DNA from 3 places in the Kocuria sp. SM24M-10 genome. Region 2 is predicted to be linked to each of the others. Evidence: riboswitches for the same ligand, from Rfam matches in the RefSeq annotation. Region 2 holds a riboswitch; each other region holds the start of a gene.
What was found. Region 2 has a riboswitch for cyclic di-AMP ahead of ABL57_RS22660 (C40 family peptidase). Riboswitches for the same ligand answer to the same signal wherever they lie in the genome.

Region 1: it holds a riboswitch for cyclic di-AMP, as region 2 does, so the genes downstream of both, ABL57_RS18060 (C40 family peptidase) here and ABL57_RS22660 (C40 family peptidase) in region 2, are expected to answer to the same signal.
Region 3: it holds a riboswitch for cyclic di-AMP, as region 2 does, so the genes downstream of both, ABL57_RS03420 (C40 family peptidase) here and ABL57_RS22660 (C40 family peptidase) in region 2, are expected to answer to the same signal.

Annotation. Positions count from the first base shown of each region.
Region 1 is NZ_LDNX01000148.1:30,142-35,175, reverse strand. It holds gene ABL57_RS18065 (helix-turn-helix transcriptional regulator) at 1-349, opposite strand, end outside; gene ABL57_RS18060 (C40 family peptidase) at 784-1,434, opposite strand; cyclic di-AMP (ydaO/yuaA leader) riboswitch at 1,440-1,632, opposite strand; gene ctaD (cytochrome c oxidase subunit I) at 2,024-3,736, shown strand; gene ABL57_RS18050 (response regulator transcription factor) at 4,224-4,943, shown strand; gene ABL57_RS18045 (cell wall metabolism sensor histidine kinase WalK) at 4,940-5,034, shown strand, end outside.
Region 2 is NZ_LDNX01000072.1:9,975-15,008, forward strand. It holds gene ABL57_RS08675 (response regulator transcription factor) at 1-127, opposite strand, end outside; gene ABL57_RS08680 (DUF305 domain-containing protein) at 691-1,392, opposite strand; gene ABL57_RS22660 (C40 family peptidase) at 1,711-2,373, opposite strand; cyclic di-AMP (ydaO/yuaA leader) riboswitch at 2,379-2,569, opposite strand; gene ABL57_RS08690 (four-helix bundle copper-binding protein) at 3,170-3,580, shown strand; gene ABL57_RS08695 (DUF305 domain-containing protein) at 3,805-4,512, shown strand; gene ABL57_RS08700 (APC family permease) at 4,584-5,034, opposite strand, start outside.
Region 3 is NZ_LDNX01000030.1:6,058-11,091, forward strand. It holds gene ABL57_RS03415 (C40 family peptidase) at 91-1,032, opposite strand; gene ABL57_RS03420 (C40 family peptidase) at 1,336-2,025, opposite strand; cyclic di-AMP (ydaO/yuaA leader) riboswitch at 2,031-2,220, opposite strand; gene ABL57_RS03425 (metal-dependent transcriptional regulator) at 2,583-3,272, opposite strand; gene serC (phosphoserine transaminase) at 3,477-4,634, shown strand; gene ABL57_RS03435 (MFS transporter) at 4,631-5,034, opposite strand, start outside.

The DNA of each region.
Region 1 (5,034 bases), on a different contig from region 2:
TGGTGGCGTCATCGGTGCGGTCCGCAGCGGCGCACTCGGGCGTCCTGCATTGGCACACCGACTCGACGGTGAGGATGGTGCCCAGCAGATCTTCCAGCGCGTGGGTCAGCTTCGGGTCCGAGAGTTCATAGCGCACGTTGCGCCCGGCCGGCACGCCCACGACCAGCCCGCAGTCACGCAAACAGGCCAGATGGTTGGACAGGGTCTGACGGCTCACCCCGATCCGGTCCGCCAGTTCCGAAGGCACCGCCGGGCCCTGCTGCAGCTGCAGCAGCACCGCGGCCCGGGTGGGATCGGCCAGTGCTTTGCCGAAGCGAGACATCACCTCGACCGGGGACAAGATCCTCATGCACTAACCGTACAGTAGAAGCTGTATCAAATGAGATGGGGCTCCCCTGGATGATCGGGCAATGTCCAGCTTGCATTCTTACGGTGAGAGCGGACGGGGGTGCCGTCCGCCACTGCGACATCCCCGTCCCCCGAGCCATCACCGCACCCCGGGCGGCCGTCGCTCCAATGCCCCTGCCGGGCGGGAAGAGTGCTGCCCGTATCCAGCGGGAGGTGAGGCAAGGCCATGCGTACTTTCCGGGGCCGTACAGCAAGGTCGACATCCGCGCACAGATTCCCTGCCGAGCGCAGGGCGGCAGGATCGTCGCGACTGTTCAAGACTGCATCCAGGCGCGGAGTGCCCCGAAGGTTCACCGGCGAGGATCCTGTCGGGGCACTCCACACTCGATGGATGGTCCGGCAACGACCGGCCGCCACCGCAGCAGCGAGTCCGGCTCAGCGGTAGGTGTAGTACCCGTCGAGGGGCATGGCGTTGACGGAGTGGACGAAGGTGCCCTGGGTCGGGTTCAGCGCCGAGACCATCTTGCCGCCACCGATGTAGATGCCGATGTGGTTGCCACCGTTCTGAGACACCAGGTCCCCAGGCTGCGGGGTGGAAGTCGGGGTGGCGGCGGCGATCTGCTGGAAACTGGTGCGGGGCAGGTCAATGCCGTTCTGGGCGTAGACCCACCCGGTGAACCCGGAGCAGTCCCAGGCCCCGAAAGAGGTCCCGCCCCAGACGTAGCCGGTGCCCACGCCCTGCATGGCCGTGCCCACGATGCCGCCGGCGGCCGGGGCGATCTCGGTGATGGCGGTGGACTGCGGGCTCACGCTCGAGGTGGCGGCGCCCTGCTGCGGGGCCGGGGCCTGGTCGGCGGGCTGCGCGGTGACCGGGGCCTGGGTGGTGTAAGAGGCCAGATTGGCCATCCCTGCGGCCGGAGCCGCATAGGAGGACCCGGAGGCGGCGGGGATCTCGGCGTAGGCCTGGGCCGGGGCGATGGAGCCCATCACGGCCACACCAGCAGCGGCGGCGATGGCGGTGGTGCGCCCGGCGCGCGAGGTGGTCCCGGCGCGGTGGCGGGCAGTGTTCTGCTTGAAAAGCGACATGGGTGGGTTCCTCCCTTTGCCTACGAGGTGAGCTGTCGGGTTCGGGTGGGAGACACCCGGCCGTTCAGGACGCACGCGCTCTGAACGACTTAACCCCAAGGCCCCGGCACACCGGGACCGGAAATGGTTTCCCCGCTTCTGCCAAGCGATTTCTCTTCAGGAACCCCGGGCACCGGCAGAACTCGGCGATGTGCCACGGGGATGCCGAGCGGATCAGCAACCGGCACACCGTGCACAATAACAGGTCTATTACGGAACAATCACAATCCGATTCGGGAGTGTATAGATCACGTATAGAGATAATCAATATTCGATGAAGTCCTGATGCTCAGCAGATACTTATCTGGCATCTTCCCGTGAAGAGACGACGGTAAAGAAGATGAGGTGGGACGGGACGCGGCGGTGGGCCCACGGCCGCGCGGACTGAATTGTCCTGTGGTGCCGGGGAATGATGCCTGGTCTCTCATGTTCAGGGGTGAGCATTTGGGGAGATTCCTGGGAATTTCAGTGGAAGATTCACACCGGTGGGTCCCCGCTGGGTGCGCTACGGTGACCGAGGTTCGAAGTACGGGAGGCCTGAGGAGGTCGCATGGCTATCTACGAGTACACCGCCGAGGAACGTCCCGCGGTTGCACCGGTGGTCGTGCCGCGGTCCAAGGGACGGATGGTCGTCAACTGGCTCACGTCCACCGACCACAAGACGATCGGGTACATGTACCTGATCTCCTCCTTCGGCTTCTTCTGCATCGCCGGTGTGATGGCGCTGCTGATCCGTGCCGAGCTGTTCGCCCCAGGTATGCAGATCCTGGAGACCAAGGAGCAGTACAACCAGCTGTTCACCATGCACGGCACGATCATGCTGCTGATGTTCGGCACCCCGCTGTTCGTCGGCTTCGCCAACGTCATCGTCCCGCTGCAGATCGGGGCCCCCGACGTCGCCTTCCCGCGGCTGAACGCCCTGGCGTTCTGGTTCTTCCTGTTCGGGTCCCTGATCGCCACCGCCGGCTTTCTCACCCCGCAGGGCGCGGCCTCCTTCGGCTGGTACGCCTACGCACCGCTGTCCAACGCGTCCTTCACCCCGGGCGTGGGGGGTGACCTGTGGGTGTTCGGGCTCATCCTGTCCGGTTTCGGCACGATCATGGGCGCGGTCAACTTCATCACCACGATCATCGCGATGCGCGCCCCGGGCATGACCGTGTGGCGGATGGGCCTGTTCACCTGGAACGTGCTCATCACCTCGCTGCTGGTGATCATGGCTTTCCCCCCACTCACTGCCGCGCTGTTCGCGCTGGGCATGGACCGCACCCTCGGTGGCAATATTTTCGACCCCGCCAACGGTGGGCCGGTGCTGTGGCAAAACCTGTTCTGGTTCTTCGGCCACCCCGAGGTCTACATCCTCGCCCTGCCGTTCTTCGGCATCGTCTCCGAGATCATCCCGGTGTTCTCCCGCAAGCCGCTGTTCGGCTACAAGGGCTTGGTGTTCGCCACGATCGCCATCGCCGCGCTGTCGGTGACGGTGTGGGCTCACCACATGTACGTCACCGGTACGGTGTTCTTGAGCTTCTTCGCGTTCATGACCATGATGATCGCCGTTCCCACCGGGGTGAAGTTCTTCAACTGGATCGGCACCATGTGGCAGGGCTCGATCACCTTCGAGACCCCGATGCTGTGGGTGCTGGGCTTCATGTTCACGTTCCTCTTCGGTGGTCTGACCGGGGTGATCCTCGCGTCCCCGCCACTGGACTTCCATCTCAACGACTCCTATTTCGTGGTCGCCCACTTCCACTACGTGCTCTTCGGCACCGTGGTCTTCGGCATGTTCGCCGGGTTCTACTTCTGGTGGCCGAAGTTCACCGGCAAGATGCTCAACGAGCGGATCGGCAAGATCCACTTCTGGCTGCTGTTCCTGGGCTTCCACATGACCTTCCTGATCCAGCACTGGCTGGGGGTCTCGGGGATGCCGCGCCGCTACGCGGACTACCTGCCGGAGGACGACTTCACCTGGATGAACCAGATCTCCACCATCGGGGCGATGTTGTTGGGCGTGTCGATGATCCCGTTCTTCTGGAACGTGTACACGACCTGGCGCCACGGCACGAAGGTCGAGGTGGACGACCCCTGGGGGTTCGGCGGATCGCTGGAGTGGGCGACGTCGTGTCCGCCGCCGCGGCACAACTTCACCTCGCTGCCGCGGATCCGCTCCGAGCGTCCCGCCCTGGACCTGCACCACCCGGAGCTGGCGGCGGAGTCCCCGCAGCAGTCCCCGGTCGACGACGCCGCCATCGCCACCCGAGAAAGCTGACACCAGTCCCCCGCTCGCTCCACGCAAGTGGTCTGCACGACACACTCCACCAGCAACACTTTGCCCTGGCCGGGGGCATGTCCCTGCCTTCCACAGTTGGACGCGCCCTTGTGTCCACCTACCAGTGCATTGCGCTCCGACACCCGTAGGCCACCACGGACCCCGTCGAAGGCTGCCTCCAGATGTGCAGGAGCAGGGCCACGGCGCGGGAAAACCAGCCCCAATCTGGGCAGGGAGACCTGAGCCGTGTGGTTGCCACGAGGAGCCCCGCGAAGGGGCTCAAGCGCCCGTCTCCTGGTGGGTCGCCATGATCGGGGCGCCGGGAACCTCGAGATCTTCCATGACAGCGGTCGCCAACCTGGACCTGCAGACGATTGGATGCGCAATGAGGAAGGGTGAACCTCGTGAAGGATCCGTCATCTGAACCACGATCGGAGACTCCATTTCAGGGAAATCGTCCCAACCCCCACGAACCCACGGAGGCGTCATGTCCATTCCCTCTCCCGGACGTGTCCTGGTGGTCGACGACGAGGTCGACCTGGCGGAACTGGTCGTGGAGTATCTGCGTAAGGCCGGCCTTCAGGTCGCGGTGCGCCATGACGGCAACCAGGCGGTGGCCGCGGTGCGCGACTTCTCCCCGGACGTGCTGGTGCTGGACCTGGGGCTGCCGGGGATCGACGGGATCGAGGTGTGCCGTCAGGTGCGGACCTTCTCGGACTGCCACGTGCTGATGCTCACCGCCCGCGACGACGAGATCGACAAGATCGTGGGCCTGTCGGTGGGCGCCGACGACTACGTGACCAAACCGTTCAGCCCGCGTGAGCTCGTGGCCCGAGTCCAGGCCATGCTGCGCCGGGTGCGCACCCGGCCCGCCCCCGCCCCGGAGCCGGCGGGTCAGGACCAGGCGCTGGTGATCGGGGACCTGGTGGTGGACGAGGCCGCCCGGGAAGTGCATCTGGGCGGGGAGCCGGTGGCGCTGACGAGGATCGAGTTCGACCTGCTCCTGTGTCTGGCTACCAACCCGCAGCTGGTGCTCTCTCGCCGGCAGCTGGTGGAGATGGTCTGGGACACGCACTGGACCGGGGACGAGCACCTGGTGGACGTGCACATCGGGCGGATCCGCAAGAAGCTCGGCGATACGGCCACCGACCCGAAATTCATCCACACCATCCGCGGGGTCGGCTACCGGATGGGCACCGGCCGATGAGCACCACCACCTCGACGGGCCGACGCTGGTCCTGGAGTCCGTTGACGGTGCGGTTGATGCTGGCCCAGACCGCGGTGCTGGCCGTCGGGCT
Region 2 (5,034 bases):
CCGCCTCCGTGCCGTCGTGGCGCATCACGACCTCCAGCCCGGCCTTGCGCAGATAGTCCGCGATCAGCTGCGCGAGGTCGACCTCGTCGTCGACCACCAGCACACGTCCGGTGAGCGGATCCGTCATCTGTCCTCCCGGTACTGATCGCTGTGACATGAACACTGTGCTGCGAGCCCCAGCGTCCCAGGGCGACCGTGTCTGAGGCCTCGGAAACGAAACAGGGGGGTGGACTCGTCGTGGCCGGGCTCACCGGTGAACCGGTGGTCGCTGTGGCTAACGATCCCCTGCACCGGGCCGATGAGAGGGATATCGGACACTGAGAAGATCGCGTGTCGCCCCTCCACGAGCCCGGACAGACGCAACACGGCCGGGATCCGGCCACCACCACCGGGCGAGGGGACTCCGGTGGTCTCGGCCATCTCGGTGACGGTGCGCGCGCTGGAGGAACAGGACCCCAGGCGAGGGGGAGGGGGGCCGTGTCCTGAGGCAAGAGGGCGCGGTGCTGCCAAACCTACGGTTGGTCGGTGACCGTTCGGGGTGCTGCTGACTGCGCGAAGGGTGCGCGCCCATCGGGTGCCGCGTCGGGGATCACCGCACTGGACTGGACTGGCTGGAACGGGTCGACGGGGACCATGACATCCCGGTGTCGGCCCGTTCCAGTCGATGACGGCCCAGCTCGTGGTCCTGGATCAGGCCGCGAACCACTCCTCCAACCAGCCCTGCATGAGCTCGATCTCCGCCTGCTGGTCCTCGATCATCTTCTCCGCCATGGCTCGCAACTCGGGGTCGGTGCCCATCTGCAGCTCCATCTCGGCCATCTCGAGAGCCATCTGGTGGTGGGCGATCATCTCTTCGAGGAAGGCCTTGTCGAACTCATCCCCGGACCGTTTCGCCAGCTCTTCGAGGCTCATGCCGTCCATGCCGTCCATGCCGTCCATCTCGCCCATCATGGCGCCCTGCATGTCGGCATTCATGCTCTGGCCATGGCCGCCATGGCCATGGCCGTGGACGTGGTGCCCGTGGCCGTGGTGGTGGCCGTGTCCATGGTGGTGGTGTCCCGGGGTGTTCTCGGCGGCCAGCCGCTGGGCCGCTGCTTCCAGTTGCTGGATCTCCTCGGTCTGGGCCTCGATAATCTTCTCCGCCAGGTCACGGATTTCGGGACGCTCGGACTTCTGCAGGGCCAGCTCGGCCATGTCGGTGGCACCTTGGTGGTGGGGGACCATCATCACGGCGAAGTGGCGGTCGTGGTTCATGTGCCGCTCAGCGCCCGTCTGTGCGGAGGCGGAGGCAGGCTGGTGCGTCGGGGACGCGACCGCCGCGGTCGCCCCGGCACCGCTGAGGGCCAGCGCCAGGGCCGTCCCGGCGGCCAGGTGCTTGAACGTCGACGTCATGACGAATCTCTCTTTCGCAGCAGCCCGTACTGGACCTGCACATCGTGGTGTTTGCTCTGTTCAGCCTCGGGTCGAGGCGGACCGATCCATCCACGGTAGCCCCGCCGCAGCTGGCTTCGCCGGGCTGGGAGGGCTGGGCGGTAGATCTTCACTGAACCTTCAAGAGCGGGCCCATCAGGCGGCCAGATCGGGGTGTTCCCCGGCGGTGGATGGGTGCAGGCATCTCCGGTTCTGACCGACCGATCCTGGATGCTGATCAGGTGGGGGGCACACCCGCCGCCCGCCACGAGCGGCATTCGTGGCGGACGGAGGGTTGGCTCAGCGGAAGGTGACGTAGCCGACCGTCGGCATGGCATTCACGCTGTGCACGAAGGTGCCCTGGGTGGGATTCAGCGCGGAGATCATCTTGCCGCCACCAAGGTAGATCCCGATGTGGGCCCCGCCGTTCTGGACGACGAGGTCGCCAGGCTGCGGGTCGGTGGTCAGGGTGCCGGCCGCCCACTGCTGCTGGCTAGTGCGGGGGAGGTCGATGCCCTGCTGGGCGTAGACCCACTGGGTGAAGCCGGAGCAGTCCCAGGCGCCGAAGTCCGTGCCGCCCCAGACGTAACCGGTGCCGGCTCCCTGCATCGCTGTGCCCACGATCCCGGAGGCGCCGGTAATTTCGGTGATGTCCGCCGATTGGGTGGACACCGCCACGGCCGATGTAGCCTGCTCGGGCGCGGCCGGGGCCTGGGAAGAGGCGGTGGAGACGGTCTGCGGGGCGGCCGCGGGCTGGGAGGCCGCCGAGGTGTAAGTCGTCAGTGCGGACGCGGGGGTCGCGTAGGCGGGGGCGGTCTCTGCGGGGACCTCGGCGTAGGCCTGGGCCGGGGCGATGGAGCCGATGAGCACCGCACCGGCGGTGGCAGCGATCGTGGTGTTGCGCACGGCGTGAGAGGTGGTCTCGGCACGGTGGCGGGCAGCGTGGCGCTTGAAAACAGTCATGGGTGAGTTCCTCCCTTTGCCTACGAGGTGAGCTGTCGGATGCGGGTGGGAGACACCCGGCCGGCAGAGCGCACGCGCTCTGCCGGCTTAACCCCAAGGCCCCGGATCACCGGGACCGAAAATGGTTCCCCCGCTTCTGCCAAGCGATATCTCTTCAGGAACCTCGAGCACCGGCAGAATTCGGCGATGTGCACGAGGGCGCCGACCGGATCAGTCATCGGCACACAGTGGACAGTAGCCCATCCATAACGAAAGTGTCACGTTTAGGTCACGGCCTGGATTCTCTCCTCAGTCGGGAGCGGGAAGCTGTGATTCCGGCCTCGGAAAAATACGCCCCGAGGAAGTGAAACCGTCACGCAGCAGGACCCGTCGCGTAGCTCACACCGGTCTTTCAAAGCGCTCTGACTAGGACACATGGCATGGTGGCGCGCGTTTCGCTGGACGCAGCCGACAGCGACAGGGCTCTGCAACCATGCGCAGTCTTCAGCGCGGGCCGGGCCAGCACCAAGATTGTTGGGGAGGATTTTCAAGGTGGCTCACAGTTTGGGAGGGCTTCGGAAGTGCCCTTCCGAGGCCTTAGGGCAGGGTTTCTTCATGAAATCTCCATATTCAGCCCGCTGCACCGATGTAGAGGCCAGGTAGTGAGGCGGGATCGCGGATTCTTGAGGCGTTGATCTTCATCAAATCTTCAAGCTTTCGGGTCGCGTCACACAGAATCGGCAGTTTACTGTCGATGACATGGCGGGCTGGCTCCGGCCGGTTCGTCTCCTCGACCGAACCGACGAAGGAGCAAGCCATGACCCATCACGTGAGCGCGATGCTGGAGACCTACCCGAAGGACCTCGGGGGAGTGGACCAGGGCAAGCTGGCGGCCTGTATCGAGGCCTGCTTCGAGTGCGCCCAGACCTGCACCGCTTGTGCCGATGCCTGCCTGTCCGAGGACATGGTCGCCGAGCTGACCAAGTGCATCCGCACCAATCTCGACTGCGCGGACCTGTGCGAGGCCACCGGGCGGGTGCTCTCCCGGCACACCGGCTACGACGCGAACATCACCTTGGACGCGATCCGGGTCTGCCAGATGGCGTGCAAGGCGTGTGCTGATGAGTGCGAGCAGCACGCGGACATGCACGAGCACTGCCGGATCTGTGCTGAGGCCTGCCGTCGCTGCGAGGCCGCCTGTGCGGCACTGGTCGCCTCCCTGGGCTGAGCCCAGACTCGCGCTGACCCACGGACGCCGATGACCGGCCTCCGTCGGTGAAAGAGGAGCCTGATGGGCTGATCGGGCGTGCCCGGATGCGGGTTCCCTCTTCCCCCCGCCCCTTGTTCAGTACAGCTCTGCCCGCGCGGTTTGTTCACGCGCAGGGTACGGGGCTGATGACCGAGCCGGCACCTCGGGGTCGAGCTCCTTCATTGCGGAAGAGAGACATCATCATGCGTTCCATCCAGTTCCCTGGCCGTCGCACGGCGGCCGCCGCCTCCACCGTTGTCGTCGCCACGGCCCTGTGGGGCGGGGCCAGCGCCCCAGTGTTCGCCCACGGACAGGTGACCACCCCGGTCTCGTCCCACGCCCAGGATCAGGCCCCGGAGGACATGCTCGGCCCCGATCCCACCTCCCCGACCGCCTACGAATTCGGTGAGACCCTGGCCGGTTTGGAGGGCGAGCAGCTGGAGGTCACTTTCCTGGCCGAGATCATTGGCCACCACCAGGCCGCGATCGAGATGGCCCAGCTGGAGCTCGAGCGCGGGACCAGCCCGGACATCCGCACCCACGCGGAGAACATCATCGCCAGCCAGCAGCACCAGATCGACCAGTTCACCACCTGGTTGGAGGAGTGGTACGGGTTGACCCCGGAAGAGGCCAAGGCTCAGGCCCCGGAGGAAGCACAGGAGGAGATGAAGATCCTGGAGGAGGAGACCCGGATGATGGTCGAAGAACTGGCCGCTGTTGAGGCTGGCGAGGACTTCGACGTCGCTTTCGTGCAGAAGATGATCCCGCACCACAACGGCGGGATCGTCGAGTTCCTCGAGCTGCAGTCCCGCGCTGATCATGCTCAGCTGCGGGTGGCCTCCAGCGCTGGGATCACCGCGCAACAGGCGCAGATCGCGGACTTCCGCACCTGGCTGGCCGGCCAGAACTGAACGAGCACGCTCATGGTGAGGGGCCCGTCCACCGACGGGCCCCTCACCGTGAGCCGGTCGCGCGACCGGCTTCAGGGGTGAGTGTGGGGCTGCTGCCCGGTGCTGTTCGCCCCGTCGCGCCGGCGGACGACGACCCACTGTGCGACGACGATGATCAGGGCCACCACGGCGGTGACCACCAGGGTGAACGGGTCCGACTGGGCCTTCAGCAGCACGAACGGCACGAGCACCGCGGCGTCGAGCAGGATCGCGATCCCGGGGATCCAGGGCTTGGCCCCGACATCGTCCTTGAGGTGGCGCAGGATGCCGAGGTGGATGGCGATGTCCATGGCCAGGTACAGGATGGCGCCGAGGGAGGCGATCTGGGACAGGTCGAAGAACGCGGCCATCAGCATCGCCAGCCCGGCCGTGATGTAGAGGGACTGGTGACCCTCCTGCCCCGGCAGCCCGGGGGCCTGGCCCATGTCGCGGAGCATGTCGTAGAGCTTCGAGACCGAGAACAGGCTCGCGACCAGTCCCGAC
Region 3 (5,034 bases), on a different contig from region 2:
GGGCGGGCGGCCGCCGGACGAGCAGCGGGTGCGCGGAACCTGTCTGGCCGACCAGGATCCGCGCACCCGAACCGATGTCCTCGCGTGCGGTCAGCGCACGCGGACGTAGATCGGGCCGGAGCCCACGTTGACGCTGTCGATGACCGTGGTGCCGCCGTTCCAGCCGCCGTGCACGGCCTTGCCGCCGCCGATGTAGACGCCGATGTGGGCCGAGCCCATGCCGCCGTCGGCGTAGTAGACGAGGTCGCCGGGCTTGGCCTGGCCGGCGGAGACCTGCGTGCCGAGGCTCAGATAGGAGGCCGGCCAGCCGTGGTGGTTGATGCCGGCGGCGCGCAGGGCGTTGGTGACCAGGGCCGTGCAGTCCTGGCCGACGCCGAGCTGGCCCAGAGCGGCCGAGGAGATGGTGGCGCCCTTGCCGGAGGCGGAGCTCTGCGGGGCGACGGTGCGCTCGGCCGCCGGGGCCGCCTGGACGGCCGGCTTCGGCGCAGGGGCCTGCTTCACGGCCGGCTGCGGGGCGGCCTGCACGGCGGGGGCGGCCGGCTGCGGGGCCGGGGCGGGCTTCGGGGCGGCCACGGGCTTCGGGGCGGCCACGGCCTTCGACGCCGGCTGCGCCACGGGGGCCACGACAGGGGCGGCCTGCACGGCGGGGGCGGCCGGCTGCGGGGCCGGGGCGACGACCGGCTGCGCCGCCGGCGTCGCTGCCGGCCGCTGGACGGTCTCGCGGGCCTCGGGCTCCGCCTTCTTCTCGGCCGCCTTCTTCTCGTTCTTCTCGGCCTGCTTCTTCTCGGACTCGTCCTGGGCCTTCGTCACGTGGGCGACCGGCGCGAGGGAGACGGTGGGGGCGGCGGACGGGGTCGCCGCGGCCACGGCGGACAGCGGGGCGTCGGCGGCGGCCTCCTGGGCCGGGGCCTCGTGCGCGGAGACGGTGGTGGCCAGCGCCAGGCCGGAGAGGGCGGCGACGGCGGCCACGGTGCGGGCCCGGCCGGTCAGGAGGGAGGCGACGCCGGTCGAGGAGTTCAGGTCACGAGTCATGGGGGTTTCAGCAGGCTTTCTGGAGGGCCGGGCGAACCTGCCGGGAGACTGCGGTGACAGCACGGATCACCCCGCGCGCAGGCGCGCGGGGTGATCGATCTCCGGCAGCGCGGCCGTCCGGATGCGGAGGGCCGCGCACGGCGGGGGGAACGGAGGAGGGCGTCCGAAGGCGGACGGGGCGCACGGCGTCGGGGAGGACGGATGTGCGGGGGGGGGGGACCCGGGAGTGCGGGTCCGGGTGGTCCGGGAGGGACCGGGTGCCTCCCGCGGGGACCCTGGGGTCTCCGCGGGAGACGAGCCGGATCAGCCGATCCGGTAGTAGCCGTCGAGCTGCATGGCGTTGACGGAGTGGATCTGCGTGCCCTGCGAGGGGTTCAGCGCCGAGATCATCTTGCCGCCGCCGATGTAGATGCCCACGTGGCCGCCACCGTTCTGGGAGACGAGGTCGCCGGGCTGCGGGTTGGACACGGGGGTGCCGGCGGCGAACTGGGCCCAGGTGGTGCGGGGCAGGTCGATGCCGTTCTGGGCGAAGACCCACTGGGTGAAGCCGGAGCAGTCCCAGGCGCCGAAGGCGGTGCCGCCGTAGACGTAGCCGGAGCCGATGCCCTGCTGGGCGGTGCCCACGATGCCGCCGGCGGCCGCGGTGATCTCGGTCGTGGCGTTGGCCTGCGGGGTCACGCTCGCGGTGGAGACCGCCGGCTGCGCGGCGGGGGCCGGGGCCTGGTAGGCCGGGGCGGCGGGCTGCGCGGCGACGGGGGCCTGGTAGGCGGCGGGGGCCGGGGCCTGGTAGGTGTAGGAGGCCAGCGAGGCGGCGGCCGGAGCCGGGGCCGAGTAGGCGGCACCGGAGGCCGCGGGTATCTCGGCGTAGGCCTGGGCCGGGGCGATGGAGCCGACGATCGCGGCGCCGGCGGCGGCGGCGATCGTGGTGTTGCGCACGGCGTTCGAGGTGGTCTCGGCGCGGTGGCGGGCGGTGTTCTGCTTGAAAATAGCCATGGGTGTGTTCCTCCCTTTGCCTACGAGGTGAGCTGTCGGATTCGGGTGGGAGACACCCGGCCGCGGAGCGCATGCGCTCCGGCGACTTAACCCCAAGGCCCCGGATCACCGGGACCGGAAATGGTTCCCCCGCTTCTGCCAAGCAGTTTCTGTGCATGGGCCCCGGGCACCGGCAGAATTCGGCGATGTGCACGAGGATGCCGATCCGACCAGTGATCAGCACGGGTTGAACAATACATGACCGGTTACGGAAGTGTCACGTTTTGATCACGGCCGATCACGGAATTGCATCTCGGACCGGACGAAAACCTGTGGATTATGTCGTTCCGGACTATCAGTGCGATCCGGCCGCGCACGGTGGAGCGAGGGTCCGGGCACCCCTGAACCCGCGGCTCACCAGGGCATTCGCCGCCGGCGGGGCACGGTCCGGCCGAACTGGCCGAAAGTGCCTTGTGAACGTCCCCACAAGGGTGGCCGGGTCTCGCGCAGGGCCCCGTGACCTGTCTCGTGACCTGTCCCGTGACCTGCCCCCGGGCCGGGCACGACCCGACGGGCGCTCAGACGGCGAGGACCCGGATGGCCCCGGCCGTGCGCAGGTCGATCTCCGCGGACCGGCCGGTCTCGGCGACCTCGATCCGCACCCGCTGGCCCTCCACGCGGGCCCGAACGACGGCCCCGGTGAGCACGCCGACGTCGCTCAGCACGCCCAGCAGCGCGGCGTCGGCCTGCACCACCTCCGGCAGCAGCGCCACGGTGTGCGTCGCCTCCGGATCCGCGCGGGCGGCCTCCAGCAGGGAGGGGTGCCCCGCCGCCGAGGGGCTGTCCTCGACGCCCAGTGCGGCCAGGCCCGGGATCGGCGTGCCGTACGGGGAGTATCGGGGGCTGTGCAGCAGGTCCACCAGCCGCCGTTCGACCTGCTCGCTCATCACGTGCTCCCAGCGGCACGCCTCGTCGTGGACCTGGGCCAGGTCCAGTCCGATGACGTCGGCCAGCAGCCGCTCCGCCAGACGGTGCTTGCGCATCACCTGCACCGCGCGTTCGCGGCCCAGCTCGGTGAGCACCAGGGAGCGGTCGGCCCCCACCGTCAGCAGTCCGTCGCGCTCCATCCGGGACACCGTCTGCGAGACGGTGGGCCCGGAGTGGTCGAGGCGCTCGACGATGCGCGCCCGCATGGGCGTGATGCCCTCCTCCTCGAGCTCGAGCACGGTCCGCAGGTACATCTCCGTGGTGTCGATCAGATCGCTCATGCCTCAGTCATCCTTCGTCCGGCCGTCCGTCCCCGGGGATCCCGCCCGGTCCGGTCTTCCCGCACGAGCTTAGTCCGCGGTCCCCTGCCGCGGAGGGGACCGGGCCGCGGCGGGGCCCGGGTCCGGGTGGGGCAGAATGGGCCGGGGCCCGGCCGTGCACGCCCCTGCACCACCGCCGCGCCCGCCGCCCGCCGCACGTCCGTCATGAGGGAGCACCCGTTGTCCGCACACGTCACCATCCCCCCGCACCTGCTCCCGGCCGACGGCCGGTTCGGCGCCGGGCCCTCCAAGGTCCGCCCGGAGCAGGTCGAGGCCGTCGCCCGGGCCGGGGCCGGGCTGCTCGGGACCTCCCACCGGCAGGCCCCGGTCCGGCGGCTCGTGGGCTCGGTGTGCGAGGGCCTGGCGCAGTTCCTCCGTCTGCCCGAGGGCCACGAGGTCCTGCTCGGCCTCGGCGGGGCCACCGCCTTCTGGGACGCCGCCGTCTTCGGGCTGGTCGAGGCCAAGGCCCAGCACCTGGTGTTCGGCGAGTTCGGCGCCAAGTTCGCCCAGGCCACGGACGCCGCGCCGTTCCTGGAGGCCTCCTCGGTGGTGGAGTCCCTGCCCGGCACCCGTCCGGAGCCGCGGGCGGAGGACGGCGTGGACGTCTACGCCTGGCCCCAGAACGAGACCTCCACCGGGGTGGCCGCCCCCGTGCTCCGGCCCGCCGGCATCGCGGACGAGGCGCTGGTGCTGGTCGACGCCACCTCGGCGGCGGGCGGAATGGCCGCGGACCTCTCCGCGGCGGACGTCTACTACTTCTCCCCGCAGAAGAACCTGGGCTCCGACGGCGGGCTGTGGCTGGGGGCCTTCTCCCCCGCCGCGATCGAGCGGATCCAGCGGATCGGCGCCTCCGGGCGCTGGGTCCCCGACTTCCTGAAGCTGACCACGGCCCTGGAGAACTCCCGCAAGGACCAGACCTACAACACCCCGGCGCTGGCCACGCTGGTGATGCTGGACGAGCAGCTGCGCTGGCTCAACGACCGGGGCGGCATGGCCTGGGCGGCGGCCCGCACGAAGGAGTCCTCCGACCTGGTCTACGCCTGGGCCGAGGCCTCCCCCTTCGCCGCCCCCTTCGTGGCCCGCCCGCAGGACCGCTCCACGGTGATCACCACGGTGGACTTCGACTCGGGCGTGGACGCCGCCGCCGTGGCCGCCGTGCTGCGCGCCCACGGCGTGGTGGACGTGGAGCCCTACCGGAAGCTGGGGCGCAACCAGCTGCGGATCGCCACGTTCGTCTCGATCGAGCCCGACGACGTCGCGCGGCTGCTGGCCTGCGTGGACCACGTCGTCGACCGGCTGCGCGCGCCGGGCGGCGGGCGCTAGGGAGCCGCCCCCGGGGGCGCCGCCCCGGCCGCGGGGCCCCGGGCGCGCAGCCGCAGCCAGAACAGGGCGCCGACCAGGGCCCCGCCGAGCCCGGCGGCCACGGCCACGCCCATGCCCCACCGCGCCCCGAGGGCGTCCGTGATCCACCCGACCACGGGCGCCCCCACCGGGGTGCCGCCCATGAAGATGGCCATGTAGAGGCTCATCACCCGGCCGCGCATCACCGGGGAGGTGGTCGACTGCACATAGGCGTTGGCGGTGGTCATGATCGTCAGGGAGGACAGCCCGCACGGGACCAGCCACAGCGCGAACACCGTCAGGGTGGGCGCCGTGGCCGCCCCGAGGCAGCTGAGCGCGAAGACGGCGCTGCCGCCGTAGACGTAGCGCAACCGGGCGCTGC